DNA from 3 places in the Pseudomonas sp. LY-1 genome. Region 2 is predicted to be linked to each of the others. Evidence: riboswitches for the same ligand, from Rfam matches in the RefSeq annotation. Region 2 holds a riboswitch; each other region holds the start of a gene.

Region 1 (4,673 bases), 230 kb from region 2:
CACCACCAGGACTGCGCCGGTCGACGCGCCGGCGCTGATGCCCAGCAGGTAAGGATCGGCCAGGGGGTTGCGCAACAACGACTGCAAAATCACCCCGCAGGTGGCCAGCCCGGCCCCGCATGCGGCGGCGACCAGGGCGCGGGTCAGGCGGTAGTTCCACACCACGCCTTCATCGATCGGGTCCAGCACGTAGCCGGCCGCCCACAGTTTGTTGGCGAGTACCTGCAACACCACCTGCGGCGCGATGGCGGTTTCGCCGATGGCCACGCCGGCGAGCACGGCGATCAGTAGCAATGCCAGGGCGAGTAGGGTTCGTATCATTTCGGCAGGTCGTAGCCGTCGATGGCCGCGGCCAGTTGTTCAAGACCCTCGAAGGTCCGCACGCTGGCCTGCAGGGCCATGGCGTCGAGGATGATGATGCGGTTGTGTTTCACCGCGTCCATGTTGCGCGTCACCGGGTCGCTGCGCAGGAAGGCGAGCTTCTGTGCATGATCGTCGGCCGGGTAGCGGCGACGGTCCATGCGGGCGATCACCAGCACGGTGGGGTTGGCCTTGGCGATGGTTTCCCAGCCGACGGCGGGCCATTCCTCATCGGACTGCACCACGTTGCGCAGGCCGAGCGTTTGCAGCATGAATTCGGGGACACCCTTGTGACCGGCCACATAGGGATCGCTGGCCATCTCGGCGCTGGAAAACCACACCAGCGCGCTGGCCTGCTTGAGCCCCTTGCCTTGCACGGTGGCGACGGACTTGGCCAGGCGCGCCTTGAGTTCATCGTTGAGTTGCTGGCCGCGATCCTGCACGTCGAAAATCTCCGCCAACTGGCGGATGCCCTTGTAGATCGTGTCGATGCGGAACGGCTCCAGCCGCGTGCCGTCGGCGCCCACCCGGTTGTTCTTGGCTTCGCAGTCGGAGGGCAGCAGGTAGGTGGGGATCTTCAACTCATGAAACTGCTCGCGGGTGCCCACCACGCCTTGCGGGCCGACCACCCATTCCAGCTCGGCCGCCACCAGTTGCGGGCGCTTGGCGATCACCGACTCGAAGCTCGGTTCGTTATTGGCCAGGCGTTCGATGCCGTCGTTCAGCGCCTTGAACTGTGGCAGCACGTTGTTGAACCACAGCGACGTGCCGACCACTTTATCGCCCACGCCGAGGGCATAGAGCATTTCGGTGGCAGCCTGGCCGATGGTCACGGCGCGGGCGGGCGCTTGCGCGAAGGTCAGGCTGCTGCCGCAGTTCTCCACTGTCAGCGGGTACTGAGTGGGGGCCGCTTGGGCCAGGGCACACAGGCCCAGGCCGGTGAGCAGGGCGGTAACGCGTGGCAGCATTGGGCAATCTCCTTGGAGCCGTACCTGGAACAGGGGGTGTACGGTTCGGAAACACGCCCTCGACCGCTGCGGGTGAGGCAGGCAAGGATGTCCTTCCCGGACACCCCGCCGGTTAGTGATTTTACTGGGCCGGCAGGTCTCCTGACTGATGCGTCGTCGCCACGCTCCAGCCTTCCCGGACGGGGTCCAGTGGCAGTGGGGGAGCGGGCTCGGCATCTACAGTTGCGGGGGCAGTTCCGATTGGCGCGGTGTACCGCGCTTCGGATTCCCTATTAGTCCCGTTTGGGAACCGGCGCGGTATGGTAGTCGATCACGGCGGGGCGATATAGCCTTAGGTCGTCCGGTTACAGACGAATATCTTCAGGGCCCTGGATCAGCGCTTCAATTCGCGTCCCCGTGGCGCGCTCTTCATTGCTGAAACCATCGTAGTCGGCCAGGTTGGCGAAGCGGATACCGGTCAAGCGTTCGATCTGAATCACGCTGCGCTGGTAGGTTCTGAGCTGGCCGAACATGAGGTCGAGCTGACCCAGCTCGCGGTTTTGGTCGATCATGTAGGCGCTGGCGCAGGGCTTGCCGTCGTCGCTGAGGTAGGCGACCACTTTCCAGAACGCTTTGGGGATTTTAACGCCCCGGTAGACGCGGTCGTCGTCCGCCAACACCGGGCCGGTAAACACCGTGGCCCGGGCTTTCCAGCGTTGTGTGTTATCGAGAATGTAGTCCTCGAGTTCCAGCCAGGTCTTCTGGTTGAAGCCGCTCATCTGCGGTGAGCAGTTGGTGAAGTGGAAGGTGTCGGTATTGGCGGTGTTGGCCGCGTCACCCCAGTTGGGGTCCTGTCGGCGCACCAGATGACCGCGGTCCAGGCCATTGTCGGTGTAGAGCGCATCACCCACCTGTGCGCTGATGGGCAGGCGGCCGTCGTAGGCCCAGGCGTCGTTGCTGCGGATGATATCCACATGCTGTGCGCCATCGATATTGGCGCCCACGTAGAGTGCCAGTCGCCTCGAGCGCGACATGGTCACTGAGAAATGCGTGTAGTCCAGGCGCAGCGGCTGTACGTCAGCCAGCAGGGCTTCATCCACCGTGGGCCATGGCACCACGAAGCGGTCGAGAAACGCTTCAGCGTAGCCGCGCCGGTCCTGCAGGTCCTTGGCCGCAGTGACACGCGCAGTCACCGCCCTGGCCTCCATGAGACTCGGGCCGGCCGCGATCAACGGGCGCAGATCGGCGAGCCGGGGGCGGTGCGAAAGGTCGATTTTGGTGGCGCGTGGGGGCATTGTAAGTTCCTCGCAGTCCTCGGATTAACACTACTGCAGCATAGCTTCATGACAATTTGGCCCAAGCCGCCACGGCAGGACTATTCTTGAACGGTTACCCGGACGTTCACCCCACGCCAAAATGGAGCCAGCCAATGTGTGTTCGCCAGCATCGCAACCCGATTTTCTGCCTGATCCCGCCATACATGCTCGACCAGATCGCCCGCAACGGCGATAAAGCGCAACGGGAAGTCGCGTTACGCACACGCGCCAAAGACAGCACGTTCCGTTCGTTGCGCATGGTTGCCGTACCCGCCAAAGGGGCCGCCCACATGGCCCTGCCCATGGGCGCCGAAAAACGGCGTTCGATCTACAGCGCCGAGGGCGCCGATAGCCTGCCGGGCAAGTTGATCCGTGGCGAAGGGCAACCCGTCAGTGGTGATGTGGCGGTGGACGAGGCCTACGATGGGTTGGGCGCCACATTCGATTTTTTCGATCAGGTCTTCGACCGCAACTCCATAGACGACGCCGGTATGGCGCTGGACGCGACCGTTCATTTTGGCCAGAACTACAACAATGCATTCTGGAACTCGAGCCAGATGGTGTTTGGTAATGGCGATCAGCAGCTATTCAACCGGTTCACGATAGCCCTTGATGTCATTGGCCATGAGTTGGCCCACGGTGTGACCGAAGATGAGGCCAAGCTGATGTATTTCAATCAATCCGGTGCGTTGAACGAGTCGCTGTCCGACGTGTTCGGCTCACTGATCAAGCAGTACGCGCTGCAGCAAACGGCGCAAGATGCGGATTGGTTGATCGGCAAAGGGTTGTTTACCAAGAAAATCAAAGGCACTGCGTTGCGCTCGATGAAAGCGCCGGGCACCGCGTTCGATGACAAGCTGCTGGGCAAGGACCCTCAGCCGGGGCATATGGACGATTTTGTGCAGACCTATGAGGACAACGGCGGGGTGCATATCAATTCCGGTATTCCCAACCATGCGTTCTATCAGGTAGCCACGAAGATCGGCGGGTTTGCCTGGGAGCGCGCAGGGCGTATCTGGTATGACGCGTTACGCGATGCGCGGTTGCGGCCGAACGCGGGGTTTCTGCGTTTCGCGCGCATCACCTACGACATTGCCGGTCGGCTGTACGGTGCTGGCAAGGCCGAGCACAAGGCGGTGAAGGAAGGCTGGAAAGCAGTGGGCATTAACGTCTGACAACCCGCCTGGGCGGTGAGGAACAGCCATGCAAATTTCGATCAAGGAAATTGGGGGGCCCGCGTTTTTCCCGGGCCTGGCCCGACCGAACACCGTGGAACTGGAGACGCTGCCCGAGGCGGACCAGCAAGAGTTGCGGCAACTGATCGAGGCTTCACACTTCTTTCAGTTGCCGCAAAGCACCGCGCCGGAACCCGGTAATCCAGGCCAGGTGCATTACACCCTGACCGTGACCGAAGGTGAGCGCGAGCACACGGTGTGTGTGCTCGCGCCTGTGAAGTCAGAGGCGCTGGACGGGCTGGTGCAGTGCGTGCGCCGGCATATCCGCTGCTGAGCCTGCTGCGCAGCCCCGCGGGATCATGCTCCCTTGCCGCAGGGGTTGCGGTGGATTATTTGCGATCCAGCCACACCGTCTGCGCATTGCAGAATTCCCGCACGCCAAAGTGCGACAACTCTCGCCCAAAGCCGCTTTTCTTCACGCCACCAAACGCCACCCGAGGGTCGGACACGCTGAAGGCGTTGACGAAGATCCCGCCGGTTTCCAGCTGGTCGGCGATCTCGCGCGCTTTCGCCGAGTCGCGGGTGAAGATGCTCGCGGTCAGGCCGAACTCGCTGTCGTTGGCCAGGGCCACGGCGTGATCGGCGTCGCGGGCGCTGATGATGGAGGCGACGGGGCCGAACAGCTCTTGTTTGAACGAGGTCATCTGGTCGGTGACGTCGGCCAGTACGGTCGGTGCGTAGTAGTTGCCGGCGCCGGGCACTTTGTCGCCGCCCAGCAGCAGGGTCGCGCCTTCTGCCAGGGTCGCCTGGACCTGGCCGTGCAGTTCGTCGCGCAGGTCGAAGCGGGCCATCGGGCCGACGTAGGTGTGGGTCGA
Region 2 (4,673 bases):
CGCCACCAGCACTTCGGCGCAGTCGTGGATGCCTTCGACCTTGAGCTTCATAAATGTATCGGAACGCTCGCCCAACGCCTCGGCGGTGCGTATGCGTTCTTCCTCCACCAACTGTTGAATCCGGCTACGCAGTTGGCGGTCGCTGATGCGGATAAACCGCCACGGTTGCATCAAGCCAACGCTCGGCGCCTGGTGTGCGGCCTGGAGCAAACGGTGCAGCAGTTCGGGAGCCACATCGCCGCCGCTGAAGTGACGCATGTCGCGGCGCTCGGCGATGGCGCGGTAGACGGCCTGGCGCTCGGCTTCGGGGAAGGCGTTGTCGGTCATGAGCCTATCGCGGGCAAGCCCGCTCCCGCAGTGGATTCGTGGTGTTTAGCCGAGTGCGATTTGCCTTCGCCGGGCGCAAACAGCGCAGCAACGGCGCGGGGGTTGGAAGGGAAATAGAAGTGGACGTAGGACGCGGTCAGCCGCCCCTGCCGATACACCGCCTCGGCCCCGCGCCCACCATTGGGGCTCACGCCACGGGCAACGGGCTGCCATTCGGTGCTGGTCAGCGAGTGGTGATAGGTATGACCGCGCAACACACCCTCGGGCAATTCGACGCTTTGCAGGGCCAGGGCCGCGAGCTTCTTTTGCATCACCGCATCGCCCTGTAGCAGGCCGACCAGTTCGGCGCGGATGCCGTCGACATCGGTGAGCGAGTCCAACAGATAAAGCATCCCGCCACACTCGGCGAGCAGCGGTTTGCCGGCAGCGTGATGGGCACGGATCGCATCCAGCATCGCGGTGTTTTCCGACAGCGCCTGGTGATGCAGTTCGGGGTAACCGCCCGGCAGATAGAGGCTGTCGGCATCGGGCAATTGGCGATCATGGATCGGCGAGAAGAAGCTCAACTCAGCGCCCATCGCCCGCAGCAGATCGAGGCTCGCACCGTAGGTGAAGGCGAAGGCTTCGTCACGGGCGATGGCAATACGCACGCCGGCCAGCAACGGTTCGGCGCGGATCACGGGCGGTGCGGCAAAGGTCACCGGCGGCGGCAACGCGACCTCGCAACTGCTGCCCAACGCCTGGGCGGCAGCGTCCAGGCGCAGGTCGAGGTCATTCAGTTCGCTGGCTTGCACCAGGCCCAGGTGGCGACTGGGCAATTCGATAGCGGTCTCGCGGGACAGCGCGCCATACCAGCGCAGGCCTTCGGTGAGGCTGCCTTCAAGCAGTTGTGCATGGCGCAGGGTGCCGACGCGGTTGGCCAGCACCCCGGCGAACGGCAAGTCCGGCTGGTAGCGTGCCAGGCCGAGGGCCAGGGCGCCGAAGGTTTGCGCCATCGCAGTGCCATCGATCACGCCGAGCACCGGGACACCGAAGTGTCGCGCCAGGTCAGCGCTGGAAGGCGTGCCGTCGAACAGGCCCATCACGCCTTCGATCAGGATCAGGTCCGCCTCCCCCGCTGCTTCCCACAGCAAGCGACGACTTTCCTGCTCGCCCACCATCCACATATCCAATTGATACACCGGCGCACCGCTGGCGCGCTCGTGAATCATCGGGTCGAGGAAGTCCGGGCCGCATTTGAACACGCGCACCTTACGCCCCAGGTTGCGGTGCAAACGGGCCAGCGCGGCGGTGACCGTGGTTTTGCCCTGGCCGGACGCCGGTGCGGCGATCAAGACGGCCGGGCAATGACGGGGCTGATTCAAAGTTCGACGCCTTTCTGTGCCTTGATACCGGCCTGGAACGCGTGCTTGAGCATGCCCATCTCGGTGACGGTGTCGCCCATTTCGATCAGCTCGGGCTTGGCGCCACGGCCGGTGACGACCACGTGCTGCATCGGCGGGCGGGCCTGCAGATCGCCAAGGACTTGATCCAGGTCGAGATAGCCGTGCTTGAGCGCGATGTTCAGCTCATCCAGCACCACCAGACCGATGGACGGGTCTTGCAGCAATTGGCGGGACACCGCCCAGGCGGCTTCAGCGGCCGCGATGTCGCGCTGGCGGTCCTGGGTTTCCCAGGTAAAACCCTCGCCCATCACATGGAAACGCACTTGCTCGGGGAAGCGGCGGAAGAACAGTTCTTCGCCGGTGCTGTTGCGCCCCTTGATGAACTGCACCACACCGCACTGCATGCCATGGCCCATGGCACGGGCCAGCATGCCAAATGCCGAGCTGCTCTTGCCTTTGCCGTTGCCGGTCAGCACCAGCAGCAAGCCGCATTCGTTCGGGGAATTGGCGATGCGTTCATCGATCACGGCTTTTTTACGCAGCATGCGCGCCAGGTGGCGTTCGTCGCGCTCGGGGGAATCGGTCATGGCAGCTCTCCGTTGGGGCTGGACAAAAACGGCGGGCAGGAAAAATCAAAAACAGACAGCCAAGCATCGCCCACCGTGATGCTGTTGGATGATCCGGGCCGGTCTCCGGGCTCATGAGTGGCGCGCTAGAGCGCACGCCGACGGCGCGCCTTCCCATATCGCGAGCGATACAGTGGCAAACAGCACCGTTTTGACTCATTTACCGTTGCGGGGGCAGCGCCGGAATCGCGGCAGCACTGTGTACAAGTGCGCTCACTCACCGGCTTCCCTGTTTCACTCAGTCGACCCGTAGGTCACAGAGCACCTGGAACAAGCCGCGAAGGTTAGTGGGTTGGGGGTGGAGCGTCAATTAAAGCTGGCCTTGTACTTGAACCATCGCCGCAACGCACACCTCTACCCTTACAGGCATCCAGGAGAAAACCATGCATAAAACAAGACTCGCCTTACTGATCATGCTCGCGGGCAGCCTTGCCGCCTGCGGCGAAAGCTCGACCCTGAAGGTATCCGACGGCACCGGGCCTTCACCGCAACTGCCGGAACCGAACAAGACGCTGATCCCCACGGTGAACATCGCTCCGGCCATCGGCTGGCCCGCAGGCACCACGCCGACGGCCGCCGCCGGCACCCAGGTGGCGGCCTTCGCCGAAGGCCTGGACCACCCGCGCTGGCTGTACGTATTACCCAACGGCGATGTGCTGGTGGCGCAAACCAACGCGCCGCCCAAGCCGGATGACTCCAAAGGCATTCGTGGCTGGGTGATGGAGAAAGTCATGGGCCGCGCCGGCGCCGGTGTGCCGAGCCCAAACCGCATCACCCTGCTGCGCGATGCCGACCACGATGGGGTCGCGGAGACCCGCACGGTATTCCTGGAAAACCTCAACTCGCCCTTCGGCATGACGCTGGTCGGCAATGACCTGTACGTGGCCGATTCGGACAAGCTGCTGCGCTTTGCCTATCAGACCGGCGAAACCGTGATCAAGACCGCCGGCAGCAAGGTCATCGACCTGCCAGCGGGCAGCATCAACCATCACTGGACGAAAAACGTGGTGGCCAGCAAGGACGGCAGCAAGTTGTATGTGAGCGTCGGTTCCAACAGCAACGTCGCCGAGAACGGCCTGGAAGCGGAACAAGGCCGCGCGGCGATCTGGGAAGTCGACCGCGCCAGCGGCCAACACCGCATCTTCGCCTCCGGCCTGCGCAACCCCAACGGCATGGCCTGGGAACCGCAGAGCGGCAAGCTGTGGACGGCGGTGAACGAGCGCGATGAGATCGGCAGCGACCTGGTGCCGGACTACATCACCTCGGTCCAGGATGGCGCCTTTTATGGCTGGCCCTTCAGCTACTACGGGCAGCACGTGGATGTACGCGTCACGCCGCAAAACCTGGATCTGGTGGCCAAAGCCATTGCGCCGGACTACGCCGTAGGCCCACACACCGCCTCGCTAGGCCTGACCTTCGCCGAGGGCAGCAAACTGCCAGCTCCCTTTATCAACGGCGCGTTTATCGGCCAGCACGGTTCGTGGAACCGCAAGCCGCACAGCGGCTACAAGGTGATCTTCGTACCGTTCGAGGGCGGCAAGCCGAAGGGGCCGCCGGTCGACGTGCTGACCGGGTTCCTCAACAGCGACGGGCAAGCCATGGGCCGACCGGTTGGCGTGGTCATCGACAAGCAAGGCGGTTTGCTGGTGGCGGATGATGTGGGGAATAAAGTGTGGCGGGTTTCTGCGGCTAAGTAACTATTCTCAAGACCGCCACAAAACAAATGTGGGAGGGAGCTTGCTCCCTCCCACATTGGGATCCTGGCTTGACTTAAGGGTTACGCGCCAGATTTTCAGCCGGCAACACACGCTTGGCACTCAGGTAGGCATTCTGCCAATAGGCTTTGGACAAGGTATCCAGCTTCACCGTACCGCCCGTCTGCGGCGCATGCACAAAGCGCCCTTCGCCGACATAGATCCCGGCGTGGCTGACCTGTGAGCCACCGCCCGTGGCGAAGAACAACAGGTCACCGGTTTGCAGGTTCTGCTCGCTGACGTCCTGGCCACGCATCACGATCAGTTCGCGCGTGGTGCGCGGCAGGGAGATGCCGGCGGCATCACGGTAGACAAACCCGATCAGCCCGCTGCAATCGAACCCCGAGTCTGGCGTGTTGCCACCCCAACGATAAGGCGTACCGACCAGGCCCAGCGCTCGGAAGAGCACGTCTTCGGCGGCTGGCGAGAAACTCTGGCTGGTGTTGAACACCGGTTTAGGCTTGGCCGCTACGGGCGCAGGCTGCGGTCGGCTTGCGCAGGCGCTGAGCAGCGCGGCGCAAACAATAAGAATCAGGCGGGCCGAGGTCGACATGTGCAGAACAATCCTGGTCTGGATGCGG
Region 3 (4,673 bases), 980 kb from region 2:
GTGGCTCAGACGGTCGTCATACATCGCCAGGTGCGCCGCGCTGAAGCAGTGCAGCGGCAGGTTCAGCCATTGGGTCAGGGCCAGCAAGCCCGGTTCATCCTGCTTGCGATCAAGACTGGCCAGGGCGGTGATGCGATGGCGCTCGATACCGCCCTCGGCGAGGGCGGCGTCCAGCAGGTCCAGCAGGGCTTGAAACTCGCAGCCGCGCTGGCAGCCCAGGCCGACGACCAGGGTCATGCGGTGTATCGATCGTCGCGGTTACGGCGAAACAACCAGGCGCTGATCAGCCCCAACGCCAACCAGAACGCGATGTTGGTCAGTTGCGAGGCGATCTTGAACTGTGCTTCCAGAGCCTCAGGGGCCAGCATCGAATGCACTTCAGGTTGCGGAGCGCCAATCACATGAGGCACCACGAGGATCGCCGCGCCCAGCGCCTTGAGCAGCCAGTTGCCACCGAATACCAGCAGCGCGATACCGGCCGCGGTTGAGGCCGCCGTGCCGATCCACCAGATCTGCCGTTGTGCCAGGTCGGCAGCGGCAGTGCCCGGCAATTCCGGCGGCAGGCCCAGGGTTGGCGCCAGCACGAAGGTTGCGTAACCGGCCAGGCCCCACAGCAGGCCTTGAGCCGTGCGAGTCGGCGCGCGCAGGGTGTAGAGCCCGGCGAGCATCAAGGCGAAACCGACCGCCACCACCAGATTGCCGCCGGTGGTCGACAGCACGCGCTGCCAGCCATCTTCCGGCTCCCAGGCTTCGGCGTCATGGGCGTGTGCAGCGGTGCCGGCGGCGTGCTCGTGTACCACTTGCGTCGCGGCCGGGGCTTTTTCAAAGGTTTCCGCCTGCATGATTAGCGGGGCGACCCAGAAACTTTGCAGCAAGGTCAACAACAGGGCGGCCAGCAGCCCACTGAAACCTGCGGTTTGCGCAATACGCTTGATCATGTCGGCAGGTCTCAATGGCACGGGAACGCGGCGCTGTGGCGGGTATCGTGGGCGGCGTTGTGTACCGCTTCGATATGCGAGAACCCGGCGAAATACACCAGGCACGCGCCGAGGATCGACGCGCCGATGGCGGCGCCCAGGCGTTGGCTCAGGGTGGCGGTGCTGCTGGTGCTAGGCGAGGTGCTGCTGATGATCGACATGGCGCGTCCCTTCAGGGGTTCAGGGTGACACGAGCGCATGCAAAACCCGCGAGCCAGGCACGCAGGGTTCAAACAGCGCCCGCCCACCGCGGGTTTGTTAGATGATTTTTTTCGGGCCGGTCTCCGGGCTTGCGAGGGGGCTCTTGAACTGAGTCCTGAAAGCATCGCCTTCCCATGCACAAAGCACAGTGGCCGTGACGCTTCGCTCGCTTACCGTTGCGGGGGCAGCACCGGACTGGTCATATCGCTATGACGCACCGGTTTCCCGTTTCACCCTGTGAAGGGCACCCGAAACAAGGTGTGTAGGAAAGCATGCAGGGCGACGGTAGTCAAATTGACTGAGCCCCTGTAGCCTTGCACCCTCGAGGTTCTTCGGCCCAGGCCGGAGCTAAGAAGGGAACGCGGTTCAAGCCGCGGCTGCCCCCGCAACTGTGAAGGGTTTATCTGACTGCCACGCCACTGCCATCAAGGCGGGAAGGCGCAGCCAGCGCCGGTCGCAAGACCCGCAAGCCCCAAGCCAGGAGACCTGCCTCGCAACCGATTTTTCAATTCAACCGGGCGGGGTGATCCGGTGACGAAATCTGCTGCTGCGCGTCGCGCAGGGCCTATCGTCCCGTATGCCCGCCCCCAAGGGCATCCGATGAAAACACTGGCCAAACTCCCCGTCACCATCGTTACCGGCTTTCTCGGCTCGGGCAAAACCACCTTGCTGCGCCATATGCTCGATAACGCCCAGGGCCGTCGCATCGCGGTGATCGTCAACGAGTTCGGCGAGCTGGGCATCGACGGTGAAATCCTCAAGCAGTGCTCCATCGGCTGCACCGAGGAAGAAGCCAACGGCCGCGTGTATGAACTGGCCAACGGCTGCCTGTGCTGCACCGTGCAGGAAGAGTTCTTCCCGGTGATGCGCGAACTGGTTGCCCGTCGCGGCGACCTTGACCATATCCTCATCGAAACCTCCGGCCTGGCCCTGCCAAAACCTTTGGTCCAGGCGTTCCAGTGGCCGGAAATCCGCAACGCCTGCACGGTCGATGCGGTGATCACCGTGGTCGACAGCCCCGCCGTGGCGGCCGGCACCTTCGCCGCCTTCCCGGATCAGGTCGACGCCCAGCGCAAACTCGACCCGAACCTGGACCACGAATCACCGCTGCATGAACTGTTCGCCGACCAACTGGCCAGCGCCGACCTGGTGATCCTCAACAAGTGCGACCTGATCAGCCCCGACGACCTGGCCCGCGTGCGCCTGGAAGTCGCCGAAGAGTTGCCGCCGGCGGTGAAGATCATCGAAGCCAGCAGCGGTCGGGTACCGCTGGACGTGCTGATCGGCCTGGGCGCCGGCTCCGAAGAGCACATCGACGGCCGCCACAGCCATCACGATCATCATCACGAAGGCGAAGGCGAAGACGATCATGATCACGATGCGTTCGACTCCATTTCCATCGACCTGCCCCAGTCCGACGAAGCCCTGCTGCTCGACGCCCTGAGCCAATTGGTGGTGCAGCACGGCATCCTGCGCGTCAAAGGCTTCGCGGCGATCCCGAACAAGCCGATGCGCCTGCTGATCCAGGGCGTGGGCACGCGCTTCGACAAACACTTCGACCGCGCCTGGAGCGCCGACGAAGCGCGCATCACGCGCCTGGTGCTGATCGGCCAGGACCTCGACGCGGCGGGCCTCGAAGCGCAATTGCGCGCCGCCCTCAGCGTTTAACCCATGCACCTGCTCAGGACCCAGCCCGGCGGTTTCGTCGCGGACGACAACATTGCCGACCTTGGGCAAACCCCCGCCGAGCTGGTGATCCTGTGCAGCGGCGATTCCAGCCTGGCGCTGCTGGCCGAAGCGGCCCAGCAGTTGCCCGAGGATTACCCGAGCTTGCGCCTGGCCAACCCGATGCAGGTGCAGAACCATGCATCGGTGGACCTGTACGTCGATGAAGTGCTGCGCCACGCCAAGGTCATCCTGATTTCCCTGCACGGCGGCATCGGCTATTGGCGTTACGGCGTCGAGCGCCTGGTGGCGTTGGCCGAGCGCGGGGTCACGCTGATCCTGGTGCCGGGGGATGACCGCCCCGACCCGGAACTCAGCGGCCTCAGCACCGTGGATGCCGCAGCGCGTGACCGCCTGTGGCAGTTCCTGCGCCAGGGCGGCCTGGGTAATGCGCTGGATTTTTATCGCTGCCTGGCCAGCGCTTACCTGGGCCGCGACTATGCCTGGGCCGAGCCGCAAACCCTGGCGCGCAGCGCGATTTATCACCCGCGTAAAGCCCATGCGTGCCTCAACGACTGGCAGTTGGATTGGAATCCTGAGTGCCCGGTGGCGGCGGTGCTGTTCTACCGCTCCCATCTGCAAGCGGCCAATACCGGTTTTATCGATGTGTTCTGCCAGCGTCTGCAGGCGGCGGGCCTGAATCCGTTGCCAATGGCAGTGGCCAGTCTGAAGGAGCCTGGCTGCCTGACGGCGGTCGAGGACTGGCTGGATGAGGTCGGGGCGGCGGTGATTCTCAACACCACCGGCTTTGCCCAGTCCAGCCCCGAAGCGCCGCATTTGCGGCCGTTTCGCCGCAATATCCCGGTGATCCAGGCGATTTGCGCCCAGGACAACCAACCCGCCTGGCAGGCCAGCGAACAAGGCCTCGGCCCGCGCGACCTGGCGATGCACATCGCCTTGCCGGAACTGGACGGACGCATCATCAGCCGACCGATCAGCTTCAAGGACCTGGCCTGGCGCAGTGAGCGTAGCCAGTCGGACGTGGTGTGCTACCGCGCAGCGCCGGAGCGCATGGACTTTGTCGCTGAACTGGCGCGCCGTTGGGTCGAACTGGCGCGGGTGCCGAATGCCGACAAGCGCATCGCCCTAATCCTGGCCAACTACCCGACGCGCGACGGCCGCATCGGCAACGGCGTCGGCCTGGACACGCCGGCGGCGGCGCTGAATATCCTGCGGGCCTTGCAGGCCGAGGGTTATCCGCTGCCGCAGGTCCTGCCGGAAAGCGGCACCGCGTTGATCCACGAACTGCTCGGTGGCGTCACCAACGACCTGGACAACCTCGACCTGCGCCCGTGCCACCAAAGCCTGGGCCTGGACGACTACGAGGCGATGTTCAAGCGCCTGCCCGAAGCCAACCGCCAGGCGGTGCTGGAACGCTGGGGCACGCCGCACAACGACCCGATGTGCCGCGATGGCCGCCTGATGATCGCCGGCCTGCGCCTGGGCTTGACGTTTATCGGCATCCAGCCGGCCCGCGGTTATCAGGTGGACGCCAGCGCGGTGTACCACGACCCGGACCTGGTGCCGCCTCACGCTTACCTGGCGTTCTATTTCTGGTTGCGCCACACCTACGGCGCTCACGGCGTGATCCACGTCGGCAAGCACGGCAACCTGGAATGGCTGCCGGGCAAGGGCGTCGGGCTGTCGGAAAATTGCTGGCCCGACGCGCTGCTCGGGCCGCTGCCGAATATCTATCCGTTTATCGTCAACGACCCGGGCGAGGGCGCCCAGGCCAAGCGGCGCACCCAGGCGGTGATCATCGATCACTTG

The links. A riboswitch is a leader RNA that binds a small molecule or an ion and turns the genes downstream of it on or off. The one in region 2 is predicted to bind cobalamin.
Region 1: it holds a riboswitch for cobalamin, as region 2 does, so the genes downstream of both, MOQ67_RS21880 (ABC transporter substrate-binding protein) here and cobO (cob(I)yrinic acid a,c-diamide adenosyltransferase) in region 2, are expected to answer to the same signal.
Region 3: it holds a riboswitch for cobalamin, as region 2 does, so the genes downstream of both, MOQ67_RS18375 (CbtB domain-containing protein) here and cobO (cob(I)yrinic acid a,c-diamide adenosyltransferase) in region 2, are expected to answer to the same signal.

Annotation. Positions count from the first base shown of each region.
Region 1 covers NZ_CP094353.1:4,784,326-4,788,998, reverse strand. Annotated here, with positions in the region: gene MOQ67_RS21885 (FecCD family ABC transporter permease) at 1-321, opposite strand, end outside; gene MOQ67_RS21880 (ABC transporter substrate-binding protein) at 318-1,328, opposite strand; cobalamin riboswitch at 1,443-1,637, opposite strand; gene MOQ67_RS21875 (DNA/RNA non-specific endonuclease) at 1,673-2,602, opposite strand; gene MOQ67_RS21870 (M4 family metallopeptidase) at 2,737-3,798, shown strand; gene MOQ67_RS21865 (protealysin inhibitor emfourin) at 3,827-4,132, shown strand; gene MOQ67_RS21860 (aldehyde dehydrogenase family protein) at 4,188-4,673, opposite strand, start outside.
Region 2 covers NZ_CP094353.1:5,018,017-5,022,689, forward strand. Annotated here, with positions in the region: gene bluB (5,6-dimethylbenzimidazole synthase) at 1-327, opposite strand, end outside; gene MOQ67_RS22980 (cobyrinate a,c-diamide synthase) at 324-1,691, opposite strand; gene cobO (cob(I)yrinic acid a,c-diamide adenosyltransferase) at 1,688-2,299, opposite strand; cobalamin riboswitch at 2,379-2,622, opposite strand; gene MOQ67_RS22990 (PQQ-dependent sugar dehydrogenase) at 2,722-4,035, shown strand; gene MOQ67_RS22995 (C40 family peptidase) at 4,109-4,645, opposite strand.
Region 3 covers NZ_CP094353.1:4,039,348-4,044,020, reverse strand. Annotated here, with positions in the region: gene MOQ67_RS18385 (cobalamin biosynthesis protein) at 1-237, opposite strand, end outside; gene MOQ67_RS18380 (CbtA family protein) at 234-938, opposite strand; gene MOQ67_RS18375 (CbtB domain-containing protein) at 950-1,138, opposite strand; cobalamin riboswitch at 1,236-1,445, opposite strand; cobalamin riboswitch at 1,487-1,686, shown strand; gene cobW (cobalamin biosynthesis protein CobW) at 1,779-2,846, shown strand; gene cobN (cobaltochelatase subunit CobN) at 2,850-4,673, shown strand, end outside.